DNA from 4 places in the Nonomuraea sp. NPDC003754 genome. Region 3 is predicted to be linked to each of the others. Evidence: riboswitches for the same ligand, from Rfam matches in the RefSeq annotation. Region 3 holds a riboswitch; each other region holds the start of a gene.

Region 1 (3,454 bases), on a different contig from region 3:
TGGGCTGGCTGAGCAGCTACGGCACCGGCAAGGGCGGTGACACGATCACCAGCGGTCTCGAGGTGACGTGGTCCGACCGGCCGACGCAGTGGAGCAACCGTTACTTCGAGATCCTCTTCGGCCACGAGTGGGAGCTCACCACGAGCCCCGGCGGCGCGAAGCAGTGGGTCGCGAAGGACGCCGAGGCGTTCATCCCGGACGCTCACGACCCGTCGAGGAAGCACAAGCCGACGATGCTCACGACCGACCTGTCGCTGCGCGTCGACCCGACGTACCAGAAGATCTCCCTCCACTTCCTGGAGAACCCCGACGAGCTCGCGTCGGCCTTCGCCAAGGCCTGGTACAAGCTGCTGCACCGCGACATGGGTCCGGTCAGCCGCTTCCTCGGACCGTGGGTCGCCGAGCCCCAGCTGTGGCAGGATCCGGTGCCGGCGGTCGACCACGAACTCGTGGGCGACGCCGACGTCGCCTCCCTCAAGGCGAAGATCCTGGAGTCCGGCCTCACGACCGCTCAACTGGTCTCCACCGCCTGGGCCGCCGCAGCGAGCTTCCGGTCCACCGACAAGCGCGGCGGCGCAAACGGCGCCCGGCTCCGTCTCGAGCCGCAGCGCAGCTGGGAGGTCAACCAGCCCGAGCAGCTCACGACGGTCCTGGACACCCTCGAGGGCATCCGGCGCGAGTTCAACGAGGCCGGCGGCGCGAAGATCTCGCTCGCCGACCTGATCGTGCTGGCCGGCTCGGCCGCCGTCGAGAGGGCAGCGGGCGAGGCCGGCGTGGCGGTGACGGTGCCGTTCCGCCCGGGCCGTACCGACGCCACTCAGGAGCAGACCGACGTCGAGTCCTTCCGGGTCCTGGAGCCGCGGGCCGACGGGTTCCGCAACTACCTGCGTTCCGACGAGAAGACGCAACCGGAGGTGCTGCTCGTCGATCGTGCCTACATGCTGAACCTGACTCCGCCCGAGATGACCGTCCTCATCGGCGGCCTGCGTTCCCTCGGAGCCAACGTCGGCGGTACCCGGCACGGCGTCCTCACCGACCGGCCCGGTGTGCTCACCGCCGACTTCTTCACCAACCTGCTCTCCCCGGGCACCCGGTGGAAGGCATCGGACTCCGAGGAGCATCTGTACGAGATCCGCGACGTGGTCACCGATGAGGTGAAGTGGACCGCCACCGCGGTCGACCTCATCTTCGGCTCCAACTCCCAGCTACGGGCCCTCGCGGAGGTCTACGCCAGCCAGGACGCCCGCGACAAGTTCGTGACCGACTTCGTCGCGGCCTGGACCAAGGTCATGGAACTCGACCGGTTCGACCTCGCCTGACCCGTGAACGCCCCCGCCGCCGAGGACGGCCGCGGGGGCGGCGGAGGCGTATCGGTCCAGGCGGCTCGCCATCGCCTGCTTTCAGTTCATCGAGACGTGGACGTGGTCGTAGTGGTTCTCGGTGATGCTGCCGCGGTCGGACATCGGCCGCCAGCCGCTGCCGCTGTTGATCCGCTGCCGCCAGATCACGTACTTGACGCCCAGGCGGGTCTGGTTCTTCACCGCCCACGCCGCGATCTGGTCGCCCAGCGTCCGGTTGACGGCCGCGGGCATGGAGCCGCCCGAGCTCATCATGAAGTCGCAGGCCCGTCCGAGGGGGTGTTCCCCGCTGCTGCCCGACCGGTAGCAGCCCACCTCGAACGGCAGCGCGAACGTCTTCTTGATGGTGTCGCGCATGAGCCGGGTGCGCGGGGTGATGTTGTCCGACCCGGCGGGAAGCTCGGGCGCCCAGCTGCCGTCGGCCTTGCGGCCAGGACCGGTCGGCACGAGGGCCTGCAGCTTCTTCTCGATGTCCTTGATCATGCCCTCGGCGGCCTTCCGGTCGCCGGCGACCTGCTCGGTCTCGGTCCTGATCCGGTCGGCGAGCGCGGTGGCCGCGTCGGCGGCCTGCTTCTTGGTGTCGCGCGCCGCGGCGACGTTCTTGACGACCGCGTCCTGCTCGGCGCTCATCTGCTCGAGCAGGGCGGCGGTGTTGAGGTCGGGGGTGAACAGCAGCGTCGGCAGGTCAGGGGTGCTGGCCTGGTAGCGCAGCTCGGTGATCCTCGAGGCCTCCTTCTCGGCCGTGACCAGGGTCTGCTCGGCCGCCGCGAGCTGTTTCCCGGCCGCTTTCGCGTCCTTCTGGGCCTTGGCCAGCGAGACGCGCTTGGCGTTGTAGGTCCGGATCAGCTTGTCGACCCGGGTGTTGAGCTTCTTCAGCTCGGTCCGCAACTGCGGTTCGGACGGCTTGGGGGCAGCCGAGACTGCGGTCGCGGAACCGATCACGAGGGACAGCGCGGCGACAGCACCGCATGCGAAACGGGACGTGGGGGACGCCACGAACGATCCTCTCCGTCTGCCGGCCGGGTTAGCTGACGGGTTCGGGCGGGAGAAGCCCTACCACACGCGTGGATTCACCCCAGGTTCTCGATGGGTCCCCGGCTCCGGGCAACGCGCCCAGGATTAGGCATGTGACGGCTGTGAAAGCCGACGAATCGGGATATTAGTAGTAAATCCCCCGTAATGCGACCTCAAGCGGACATTAATTAGTGATCTACTTGTGATCGAAGCAGCCGTGCCGCGTCCTCGGGCAGAACGTCGTTGACGAAGGCGCCCATCGCCGACTCCGAGCCCGCCAGGTACTTCAGCTTCTCCGGCGCCCTGCGGATGCTGAACAGCTCCATGTGCAGGTAGGCCAGGTCGCGGCCGTGCCGTACGGGGGCCTGGTGCCAGGCGGCCACGTACGGCATGACCACCCCGAACAGCCCGTCGAGCGCCTTCAGCACGCGGGTGTAGACGGGGCCGAAGGCGGCGCGCTCCTCCTGGGTGAGCGCCGCCAGGTCCGGAACCTGGCGGTGCGGGTAGAGGTGCACCTCGAACGGGTAGCGGGCGGCGGCCGGCACGAACGCGGTCCACAGCTCGTTGGCGGCCACCACACGCTCGCCCGCCCGCTCGGCGGCCAGCACGTCGGCGAACAGGTTCGGCCGCTTGGCCGCGGCCGCCAGGTGCAGGCGGGTGCGCGGGGTGACGTAGGGGTAGGCGTAGATCTGGCCGTGCGGGTGCGCCAGCGTGATGCCGATCTCGGCGCCCCTGTTCTCGAAGCAGAACACCTGCTCCACGCCCGGGATCGCCGACAGCTCGGCCGTGCGGTCGGCCCAGGCCTCCATCACCAGCTCCACCTGCTCGTCGGACAGCGCCGAGAAGGAGGAGCCGTGGTCGGAGGTGAAGCAGACGACCTCGCAGCGCCCGACCCCCGGCCGCACCTCGCTCAGCCCGCCGGGGGCGGTGTAGGTGCCCAGGTTGGTGGAGAAGCTGGGAAAGCGGTTCTCGAAGACGGCGACGTCGTAGTCGGCGGCCGGGATCTCGGTCGGCTTGCCGGGCCTGGTCGGGCACAGCGGGCACTCGTCGGCCGGCGGCAGGAAGGTGCGGGTCTGCCGGTG
Region 2 (3,454 bases), on a different contig from region 3:
AGGGCGTCCTGCGTTCTGCTGACCGTATCCGGAATTGTCGTCAGGTTGGTCCGGGTACGGCGGCTGTCCGGTGCTCACCGTGTCACCTCGCTTCGATGGCGCATGTGGCACATGTCAGGACACATGCTTGCTGTTGCCCAACGTATCGACATGAGTATCAACAATCACCTTTCCTCTTGGTCAACGCCGTAGTCAACTGCGTCCAGATGAAGCAGCATCCTGGTGTTGCCAAGGGTGTTGGGCTTGACGTGCTCGAGGTCCAGAAACTCGGCCACACCCTCGTCGTAGGAGGCCAGCAGCTCGGCGTAGACCTCGGGTGATACCGGCGTTCCCTGGATGGGCACGAAGCCGTGTCGGGCGAAGAAGTCGACCTCGAACGTCAGGCAGAAGACCCGGCGAAGGCCCAGGTCGCGAGCCGTTCTCACGAGCGCGGTAACAATACGGTGACCGACGCCTGAACCTTTGGCCGCGGGATCGACGGCGACCGTGCGAATTTCGGCGAGGTCCTCCCACAGCACATGGAGCGCGCCACAGCCGACCACCTGGCCGCCGCGCTCGGCGACCCAGAACTCCTGGACGTCCTCGTACAGCGTGACCGTGGCTTTTTCGAGAAGCTTGCGGCCCGCCCCCGCGTAGATGTCGACCAGGCGCTTGATCGACCTGACGTCCGGCGTGCGGGCGCGCCGTACGACGATCTCGGTGTCCTGCATTGGGCGCTCGACGACCTGCTCCATGGCCCTTCAGCGTACCGAGCTTGTTTCGGCCCATCCCTAACTACCATCACATGACCTCACGTAGTGAGGCGAGCACGCTCCGCATCGACGCACGACATGCCCGACAAATCTCTGCCAATCCGGGCAAAGGGCACGCAATACCCTGGTTGATCAGGCTTTCGCGTGACCCGCCCGTGATCCTTTGTTTGCGCATCCTCTACTGGATCCGTAGTTCTGGTTGAGCACGAACCTGGCTTGCACTAGTGTCCAGCGACGATGTCACCCACGCAGCCAGGCGTGGGTGACGCGCCTAATCCCCCACCACGGGGAGCCGGGGACCCGCCGGCGGACCACCGACCGCCACAGGGGTGAGTCCGAGTCCGTGCTCGGTAGGGCTGCTCCGGCCCGAACCCGTCAGCTAACCCGGTCGGCGGCTACGAGAGGAGCTGGTTGGTGAAGCGCAGGCGCACTCACGAGGGGAAGTCCGCGGGCAAGCACGCCCGCCCCCACGAACCGGGCTCCCCCAGGAAGCGGTTCGCCGTCGTGAGCGCCGCGATGGCCGCCCTCGCCCTCGCCATGCCGCTGAGCCCGGCCGCCGCCGACCCCAAGCCGACGCTCAAGGAGCTCGCCGAGCGCGTCGAGAAGATGCACAACGACATCGAGACGCTCACCGAGCAGTACAACGGGCAGCGCGAGAAGCTCAAGGGCGTCAAGAAGTCCGCCGAGACCGCCAAGAAGGTCCTGGCCACCAGCGAGGCCGATCTGGCCGCCAAGCGCGCCCGAGCCACGCTCGTGGCCGAGAGCACCTACATGTACGGCGGCCTCGCCGACGGCCTGGCCTTCACCTCGTCGGGCGACCCCGACTCCTTCCTCGACGCCGCCGCCACCTCCTACGCCCTCGGCCAGCAGCAGGGCCAGGAGGTCAAGGAGCTCGCCGAGTCCATCGCCGCCGCCGAGAAGGCGAGGGCGACCGCCAAGACACGCCTGGCCGAGGTCCAGAAACTCGTCAACGACCTCGGCAGCAAACGCGACAAGATCACCTCGATGGTCGCCAAGACCGAGAGCAGCCTGTTCCGGCGCGCCCTGGGCGAGGCGGGACGGCCGGGCACCCGCGCCAGCAGGGTCAACCTGCCCATCATCGGCAGCGGCAAGGCCGCGCAGGCCGCCCGCTGGGCGCTGACCCAACAGCTCAAGCCGTACGTGTGGGGCGCCGAGGGGCCGAGTTCCTTCGACTGCTCGGGCCTGGTCATGGCCGCCTACCAGCAGGTGGGCATCAGCCTGCCGCACTACACCGGCGACCAGTGGACGGCCGGCACCCACATCTCGCGCGAGCAGCTACGCCCCGGCGACCTGGTCTTCTTCTACAACGACCTGCACCATGTGGGCATCTACATCGGCGGCGGGATGATGGTGCACGCGCCCCGCACGGGTGACGTCGTCCGGGTCGCCGCGATCGCCAACAGGCCGTTCGCGGGAGCCGTACGGATCGCCGACTAGATCAGTCGCCGGCGCGCGGCCCAGGCCACGGCCTCGATGGCCGTGGCGACGCCGATCCTGTCGCAGATGACGCGCAGGCGGCGGCGGACCGTGCGGCCGCTGATCTCCAGCGTTCTGCCCACGCGGTCGACCGTGACACCCTTGGCCAACTCCGCGAGGAGATCCAGGTCGTCCTGGCTCAACACGACTCCGTCGTCGGTGAGCACATCCATCGGGAGCCCTCCCCCCAACAGCACAACTCGGCGACGTCTCGGCTCGAGCACCGCTGCTCGTCCCGCAGACGGTAAACGCATACTCGAAAGGTCGTCAAGGTTGATTCCACGAAGCGCTTGACGGCGACTATTGACTTGATCGTTTCTATATGAAGAACTCGCGCGACATACGGCGCGAAGATCAGGCCACAACCGGCCGACCGCAATGCGCTCTTATCCTGAATTTCACGCCGTTTTTTCAGCGGTCTGCCCGGCGTCATAGCGTTCGCGGGCAAGCTCGACATCCTCGATGTGACTCTCCGCCCATTCCTTGATCGCGGCCATGAGTGGGAGCAGACTCGTTCCGAGTGGCGTGAGCTCATAATCCACGCGCACCGGCACCGAGGCGGTCACCGTTCTGAAGACCAGCCCGTCCCTTTCCAGCCCGCGAAGCGTCTGCGTCAGCATCTTCTGGCTCACGCCCGCGACCGTCCTGGCCAGATCGCTGTATCGCATCGAGCCGCCGGCCAGGGCGGTGAGTATCAGGCTGACCCATTTGTCGCTGAGGGTGTCCAGCAGCTTCCTCGAGGGGCACTGCGCGACGTACGCGTCGTACTCCTGCTTGGCCGCGGCACGGCGCGCGGCCGCCGTCGTGGTCGCCATGCGAGCTCCTCCGGGTGGCTTACGCACTTCCAGGTGCCTTCTTACCAGAAGAGAGCTTCTCTCCCTAGGGTCGTCCGCATGACAACCATGCGTGCCCTCATCGGCGGTTCCGGCTCTCCCGAGCTCATCGAGGCCCCGACTCCCCAGGCGGGCCGGGGCCAGGTCCGGATCAAGGTCGCCGCCGCCGGCCTGAACCCGTTCGACCTCGCGGTCGCCTCAGGTTCGCTCAGCGACTACGGCGTCGCCCGCGAGCTCGACTCCTACGGCCTCGGCTTCGACGCCGCGGGCGTGGTCGACCAGGTGGGTGAAGGCGTCGCCATCGCGCCCGGGCAAGAGGTGATCGCCTTGGTCAGCCGGCTCGAACTGCCGACCAAGGCCCAGGCGGACCAC
Region 3 (3,454 bases):
AAAAGTTTCTCCGCCCGGGATGAAGATATCCACCACCGGTCTCTTCCCGTACGGCCCGCGCCTTCATAGCCTGACTCGGTGCGTCCGCTGGAAAGCCTCCTCACCGGGCTGGCGGGGGTGTGCTCGTCCGGCGCCCTGCGCGTGGGCGGCTCCGGGGTGGTCTACCTGCTCGAGGGCAAGGTGACCTACATGGAGAGCGCCGAGACGCCCGGCATCGAGGAGCTGCTCACCGGCGGCGGGCGGGTGAGCCGGGCCGACGTGGACCGGGCGGTGACCCGGCGCGAGGGCGGCGAGCCGCTGTTCGGCGAAGGCCTGCTGAGCCGCGACGAACTGGCCGAGCAGCTGCGCAGGGCGGTGCTCGACGCCGCGCTCGTGCTCTTCGGCACCGACGCCGCCCGGCCCACCTTCCAGCCGAGCGAGCGCCACTGGCTGGGCCCGCACTGGCACTTCGAGGTCGACGAGCTCATCGCCGAATGCGTCCGCAGGAGCACCCGGCTGGACGAGGTCTGGCCGTCGGACGAGCTCGACGCCGCGCCCGTGGTCCCGGTCTCCCGCCTGCCGGGCGATCGCGTCACGCTGAGCGCCCGGCAGTGGGAGGTGCTGGTCCACGCCGACGGCACCGCGACACCGCTGCAACTGGCCAGGCGGCTGGACACCACGGCCTACACGGTGCTGCTCGCCGTACGGGAACTGGCGGCGGCCGACCTGCTCGTCAAGCCCAGGAGGGCGCCCGCGCTGCCCAAGCGGGTCCCCGCGCCGCCCGGCACCGAGATGCGGCACGAACCGGCGGACCTCAGCCTGCTGCGGCGGCTGCGGAGCGCGCTTGAAGATCTGTGATCGCGTCCATGACCTGCTCCCACAGCGGGCGGGGCAGGTCGTGGCCCATGCCCTCGAAGGTCATCAGCCGCGCGCCGGGGATCGCGGCGGCGGTGGCCCGGCCGCCGGAGACCTGGACCAGCGGGTCGGCCTCGCCGTGGACCACCAGGGTGGGCACCCGCACGCCCGCCAACCCCTCGCTACGGTCGCCTGAGGCGAGGATCGCGGCCAGTTGCCTGGTGGTCCCGGCGGGATCGTGGTCGCGGTCGAAGGCCAGGCCCGCCAGCCGGGCGACGCGCTCGCGGTCGAGGGGGTAGCCGGGCGAGCCGATCACCGACCAGACCTCCAGGGCCCGCTCGATCGCGCCCTGCCGGTCGGCGGCGGGCGGGCCGAACAGCGCGGCCATCGCCTCGGGGGTGGGCGGCCCGGCCTCGGGGCTGGGCGTCGACATGATGGAGGTCAGCGTCAGCACCCTGCCGGGGTGCCCGATGGCGAGCGCCTGGGCGATCATGCCGCCCATCGAGATGCCCACCACGTGCGCGGCGGGCCAGCCGAGCGCGTCCATCAGGCCCGCCGCGTCGCCGGCCATGTCGCTCAGCAGGTACGGCGCCGCCGCGCCGGGGGTGAGGTCGGGCACGCCCGCCTCGCGGAAGTGGGTGGAGAGCCCCACGTCGCGGTTGTCGAAGCGGACGACGTGGTGGCCCCTCCTGGAGAGCAGTTCGCAGAACTCGTCGTCCCAGTGGACGAGCTGGGAGCCGAGCCCCATGATCAGCAGAAGGGGCCGGTCTTGGGGGTCACCGATGGGGTCGTAGGCGATGTCGATGCCGTTGGCGCGCGCCATGAGCGTCATGCGAAGCAGAATCTCATTCTGTTTCGCATGACGACAAGAGGGAGATCAGCGGGAGACGACCTTGCGCAGGTGGTCGCGGCCCAGGTAGCCGACGCCGCCGACGATCGCGAGACCGCCGATGAGGGCCAGCGCGGTGCCGGTGTGGCTGTCGTCCTCGGTCGCGCTCCGGGCGGCGGTGGTGCGCACCGGGCCGTCGAAGGAGGCGGGCCTGACCGACGCGGCGGCGGCCGTCGTCCCCTTGGACTCCTGCTCGTCCGCCTCACGGGCGGCGACCAGCTCGGCCTTCTTGGCGGCCTGCGCCTTCTTGGCGGCCTCGGCCTTCTTCTTCTCGGCCAGGGCCAGGTAGTCGACCGGCGGCTTGGCCGGGTTGTGGTCCATACGACCCCACGCGCCGGTGGAGAAGGCGACGGGGTGGTTCTTCTTGCCCACGCCGTCACCCCACTTGGTGATGACGTACTGGACCTTGATGTGGCCCTGACCGCCGTTGCCGTTCACCATCAGCGTGTCGGAGTTGAACTCGCCGCCGGTGAGGTAGGCGAAGGTCTTGGCGTCGAGGTCGAGCATGACGCCGCTGCTGGAGGGCACGCCAGGACCACGGTCACCCACGAAGAAGGGGGCCTTCTTACCCTTGTAGACGACGTAGCCTTCGGTCATGAGGGGCCAGCTCGGGCTGGCTGCCAGGCCCTTGCGCATCGAGATGCCGCTCGCGGGCAGGCCGGTGTCGCCGGCGCGGCCGGAGGAGTCGTCCCAGAAGTAGGAGGCGGTGGTGCCTCCCTGGAGGAGGGTCCGCTGCTGGGTGGTCCGGGCGAGGTCGGGCTCCGTGGGCTCGGCGAGAGCGGCGGCGGCGCCGGAACCGACGGCGAGGGCGGTGGTGACGAGCAGGGCGGAAGCGCGCATGCCAAAGCGGCGGGTCATGAAAGTCCTTTGTGCGAGGGATAGGAAATCCGCGCTCACATGAAGATCAGGCAAAGGCGTAGCCGGGCATGGGCCTAGCAGTCGCTACGCGAAAAGACAGAGCGCGAAAGGAAGCGGGGGGAAGCGCCGCTCAGTTCGGGGGGCTGTCGTACAAGGGTGGTGTCCTCTCCATCTCGCCTACCGGGTTAGCTGACGGGTTCGGGCGTGGAGATGCCCTACCGGCACGAGGCCGGATTCACCCCAAAGAGATGGGTCCCCGGTTCCCGCAGTCGCGGGATTCGGCGCCGACCGGCCGACTCTTCCCTGGTGAAGAGCACGGTCACCGCTCGGTAACGCAAAGGACTCTATGGGCAAATCACCCCAAAGGCAAAAGCAAACCCATGAATCGGAAAGAGGATCTACCCTTTATCGTCACGATTCAGCAGGCGCGGAGAGCGCGGAAACCCCTGAAAAACAACGGGTTGCGCGGGCGCGGCAGGAAAGCCGATCAAGGGGATAAAAATCATGAAATCGGCAGCGGCGCCGGGGTAAAGCCGGAGTACACACGGCTGAAGAAGGCGCGGGCCGGTCGTACGGCACGCCCCGTGCCCGCCGCGCCGCGGACACGGGGCGTGGTCCGTCAGACCTCGAGCTTCTCCTCGATGCCGCGCAGCTGGTGGCGCGCCAGCGCCAGGTTCGCCCTGGTGCGGTCCAGCGCCAGGTAAAGGAAGAGTCCCTTGCCGCCCCTGCCGGTCATCGGCCTGATGATGTGGTACTGACCGGTCAGCGTGATGAGGATGTCCTCGATGACCTCCTTGAGGCCGAGCGACTCCATCGTGCGCATCTTCGCCTTGACGACCTCGGTGTTGCCCGCGGCGGCCACCTGCAGGTCCA
Region 4 (3,454 bases), on a different contig from region 3:
GCCCGCCCACGAGCGTGCCGTGGAGCACGTCGTCGTACGTGGCGTGCCCCAGCTCGTGCGCGATGATCAGCTCCACCTCCTTGTCCGGCGCCTTCAGCAGCGTGTCGTAGACGACGATCCTGCGCGTGGCGCCGAACCCGGAGACGTAGGCGTTGAGCGCGGTGGTCCGGCGGGAGGCGTCGGCGACGAGCACGTCCTCGACCGGCACGTCGGCCCGCCTGGCCAGATCGAGCAGGTCGGTACGCAGCTCTCCCGCGGGCATCGGGGCGAAGTCGTTGAAGATCGGCTCGAACACGACGGGGTAGACGAAGGAGGCGCCCACCGTCAGCACGAACGCGCCGGCCGCCACGGGCACCCACCACCGCCTGAAGCGCCTGGCCAGGCCGACGATCGCGAGCACCATGACCGACAGCAGCGCGACCCGCACGCCGATGGACTTGAGCCGGTCGCCCGTCCAGCTCCACCAGTTCTGGGTGGACAGCCCGAAGGCGCGCAGCTCGGTCTCGAACCACATGCCCAGCGGCCAGCGCAGCACCTCGACGACGGCGGTCAGCACGACGACGCCGAGGACGACCCGCAGCCACCACGGCCCCCTCAGCCCGCGCAGCAGCCGCGCGCCGAGGGGGGTGGCCACGAGCAGGCCGGCGAACACGACGGTCAGGCCGAGCGACAGGTAGGAGGGCACGCTCGTGGCCGCGTCGAAGGCGCGGGAGCGGGCGATCTGGGCGGAGGTGAAGTCCTGTGCGGGGTCGGGCGGCACCGTGGGCGCCCCCGCCATGACGTCCCACGGCGTGGTGAGCACCACGACCACCAGGATGGCCACCCCGAGCACCGTCAACGCGATGCCCGCCTGCCGGTCCAGCCGCCTCATCCGTCTCCCTCCGCGCCTGTCAGCTCGTTGCGGACATACTCCCGCCAGTGCGCGACGAGCGCGCGGACCGACAGGCCCAGCGGCTCGAGCGCCTGGCCGAGCCGCATTCCGGCGGCCCGCTGGTAGAGGTCGGCCAGCGCCCGCTCGCCGTACCTGGCGGCGATCAGGCGGCAGGCCAGCCATGACTCCTGGTAGACCTGCGCGAGCCGGGGCGTGCCCGGCGCGAAGGCGGCGTCGGCGGGCAGCGCGCCGGGCAGCCGTCCCGCGCGTGCCTCGGCCGCCAGTTCCGCCGCCGCCACCCGCGTCGCGAGTCCCGAGCGCAGGTAGCCGACGTAGTCGGCGAACCCTTCCCGCAGCCACACGGGCCGCCCTTCCGTTCCGGCGGCCACGTGGGTCAGCTCGTGGGTGAGGACGACGTCGCGGCCCACGGGTGTGAGGCGCGCGAAGGCGCCGGGCAGGACGATCACCTGTTCCGCCGAGGCCAGCGCGGCCAGCCCGTCGACGGGGCCCGTGCCCGCGAGGGCGGCCGCCTCCGCGGTGGTCCTGGGCACCACGACCCGTGGCCGTACGGCGCGCCGCAGGACCGCCGAGACGGTGAGGGCCGCCGCGTCGGCCCGCGTGGCCAGGTCGCGCAGGAGGGCGGCGGCGGTGTGGTGCCCGACGACGAGCGAGCGCGCGCCGTAGGCGACGACGACGCCTGACTCGCCGAGCGCGCGGGCCTCGGGCGGCAGGCGGCGTCCCGCGGACCCGGCCACCGTGCAGATCGCCGGTCCGGCCAGCGCGGCCGCCAGCAGGGTTCTGCGGGTCACCACGGCTGTGATGCTAGCCCGGACAGGCCGAAGCCCCGTCCGAGGGGGATGGACGGGGCTTAGGCCTGTCCGGCGGCCGGGGGCTACGCGCCGGGGCTTCGGGCGTCCGGCGGCCGGGGGTTACGCGCCGGGGCGGACCGCGCCGGCGAAGGACGCCTTGCGCCAGCCGCCGAGCTTCTCGATCCGCACGGTCTTGCCCGTGCTCGGCGAGTGGACCATCCGGCCCTTGCCGACGTACATGCCGACGTGACCCTTCCCGCGGAAGAACATCAGGTCACCAGGCTTGAGATCGCTCCACCTGACCTTCTTCCTGATGCGCGCGTACTGGCTGTACGTGACGCGGGGGATCTTGATGCCGGCCTTGGCCCAGGAGTACTGGACCAGTCCCGAGCAGTCGAAGGCGCCGGGTCCTGTGCCGCCGAAGCGGTAGGGGTCGCCGATCTGCTTCTTGGCGGTGGCGACGGCCTTGGCCGCCTTCAGCCGCTGTCGAGCCGCCTTGGCCTGCCGTGTCGCCGCGGCCGTTGACGCCGCGCCCGCCTGTACGGCCGGCGCCGTCTTCACGGTCGTCGTCGTCGCCAGGGTGGTGGTCACCGGGGTCACCAGGGTGGTGGTCGCGGGGGCCGCTGTCGCCGGGGTCACTGTCGCCTGCGCCGCGGGTGCGTGGAGGACGATCCCTCCCATCGCCACCACGACGCCGCTGAGGGCAAGGCAGGACAGACGGGTTGTGCTAGAGGGGGTAGACAGAATGTCTCCTTGGGACTTCCACCAATGCCTACCGGGTTAGCTGACGGGTTCGGGCGGGGAAGTCGCCCTTCCGGCCCGCAGGCCGGATTCACCCCAGGAACGTGGGTCCCCGGCTCCGTGCTCCATGCCGCACGGACTCGGCGGGTCGACCGCGCACGCCTGTCTGGGGTTACGGCGCGGCGACCAGCGGATCTTTATGCGTGCACCGGCCGTTGGGGGGCCGGTGAGCGGTTCCGGCGCCATGGCTTGGTCGCCGCGATGCGAGAACGTACCCGGCGCCCCAAGGCCAGGCAAAGGCCGGGCAAAGCTGTCAAGATCACCGACTGGTTCTTGTCAGAAGAGGAGTCGCTGCTCTACACCGGGTTTCGTTATCCGAATGTGACCCTGCTCACAGTTGCTTCTGTGGCGACCTGTCAGATCGCATCCGTTACTTTCCTCACACTCCCGGTATAAGGAGAATTAAGGCTTAATCCCTGCGACATACACTCGGCGCATGCTTGATGGGTGGTCGCTACGCGTCCTGGTGGAGGTCGGACGGCGCGGCTCGTTCTCCGGAGCGGCCGAGGTGCTCTCCATGACGCAGCCCGCCGTCTCGCGGCAGATCGCCATGCTCGAACGCCACACCGGCGTCACGCTCTTCCACCGCCGCCCGAGGGGCGTCCAGCCGACGGAGGCGGGCCGGGCGGCGATCGAGCAGGCCATGGCCGTGCTCGACGGCATGAGCCTGTTCGAGACCAGGCTGCGCGCCTTCGCCACGGCGGACACCGGCCGGGTCAGGGTCACCGCCTTCCCGAGCGCGGCCACCAGGTTCGTGCCCGAGAGCTTCCGCCGCTTCGCCGCCGACCACCCGGGCGTCGAGCTCTCCCTCAAGGTCGGCGGCCCTGACGTCGCGTGCCCCGTCACCGCCGGCCTGGTGGAGGGCGCCACCGACGTCGCCCTGCTGACCTCGTGGGATCCCGTCCCCGACCCGGAGCTGGAAGTGCTCGACCTGTTCGACGACGAGCTGCTGGTCGCCCTGCCGGCCGGGCAT

What was found. A riboswitch is a leader RNA that binds a small molecule or an ion and turns the genes downstream of it on or off. The one in region 3 is predicted to bind cyclic di-AMP.
Region 1: another riboswitch for cyclic di-AMP. It lies ahead of ACWEVS_RS38480 (coiled-coil domain-containing protein); the one in region 3 lies ahead of ACWEVS_RS27080 (hypothetical protein).
Region 2: another riboswitch for cyclic di-AMP. It lies ahead of ACWEVS_RS18505 (NlpC/P60 family protein); the one in region 3 lies ahead of ACWEVS_RS27080 (hypothetical protein).
Region 4: another riboswitch for cyclic di-AMP. It lies ahead of ACWEVS_RS22505 (C40 family peptidase); the one in region 3 lies ahead of ACWEVS_RS27080 (hypothetical protein).

Annotation. Positions count from the first base shown of each region.
Region 1 is NZ_JBSGJX010000047.1:12,768-16,221, reverse strand. It holds gene katG (catalase/peroxidase HPI) at 1-1,319, shown strand, start outside; gene ACWEVS_RS38480 (coiled-coil domain-containing protein) at 1,401-2,354, opposite strand; cyclic di-AMP (ydaO/yuaA leader) riboswitch at 2,358-2,494, opposite strand; gene galT (galactose-1-phosphate uridylyltransferase) at 2,561-3,454, opposite strand, start outside.
Region 2 is NZ_JBSGJX010000013.1:134,362-137,815, forward strand. It holds gene ACWEVS_RS18495 (RDD family protein) at 1-78, opposite strand, end outside; gene ACWEVS_RS18500 (amino-acid N-acetyltransferase) at 165-734, opposite strand; cyclic di-AMP (ydaO/yuaA leader) riboswitch at 1,011-1,161, shown strand; gene ACWEVS_RS18505 (NlpC/P60 family protein) at 1,167-2,210, shown strand; gene ACWEVS_RS18510 (LuxR C-terminal-related transcriptional regulator) at 2,207-2,422, opposite strand; gene ACWEVS_RS18515 (winged helix-turn-helix transcriptional regulator) at 2,648-3,064, opposite strand; gene ACWEVS_RS18520 (NADP-dependent oxidoreductase) at 3,143-3,454, shown strand, end outside.
Region 3 is NZ_JBSGJX010000023.1:112,564-116,017, forward strand. It holds gene ACWEVS_RS27070 (hypothetical protein) at 79-837, shown strand; gene ACWEVS_RS27075 (alpha/beta hydrolase) at 794-1,666, opposite strand; gene ACWEVS_RS27080 (hypothetical protein) at 1,712-2,581, opposite strand; cyclic di-AMP (ydaO/yuaA leader) riboswitch at 2,741-2,875, opposite strand; gene ACWEVS_RS27085 (hypothetical protein) at 3,201-3,454, opposite strand, start outside.
Region 4 is NZ_JBSGJX010000017.1:159,816-163,269, forward strand. It holds gene ACWEVS_RS22495 (M48 family metallopeptidase) at 1-871, opposite strand, end outside; gene ACWEVS_RS22500 (hypothetical protein) at 868-1,683, opposite strand; gene ACWEVS_RS22505 (C40 family peptidase) at 1,801-2,361, opposite strand; cyclic di-AMP (ydaO/yuaA leader) riboswitch at 2,435-2,577, opposite strand; gene ACWEVS_RS22510 (LysR family transcriptional regulator) at 2,918-3,454, shown strand, end outside.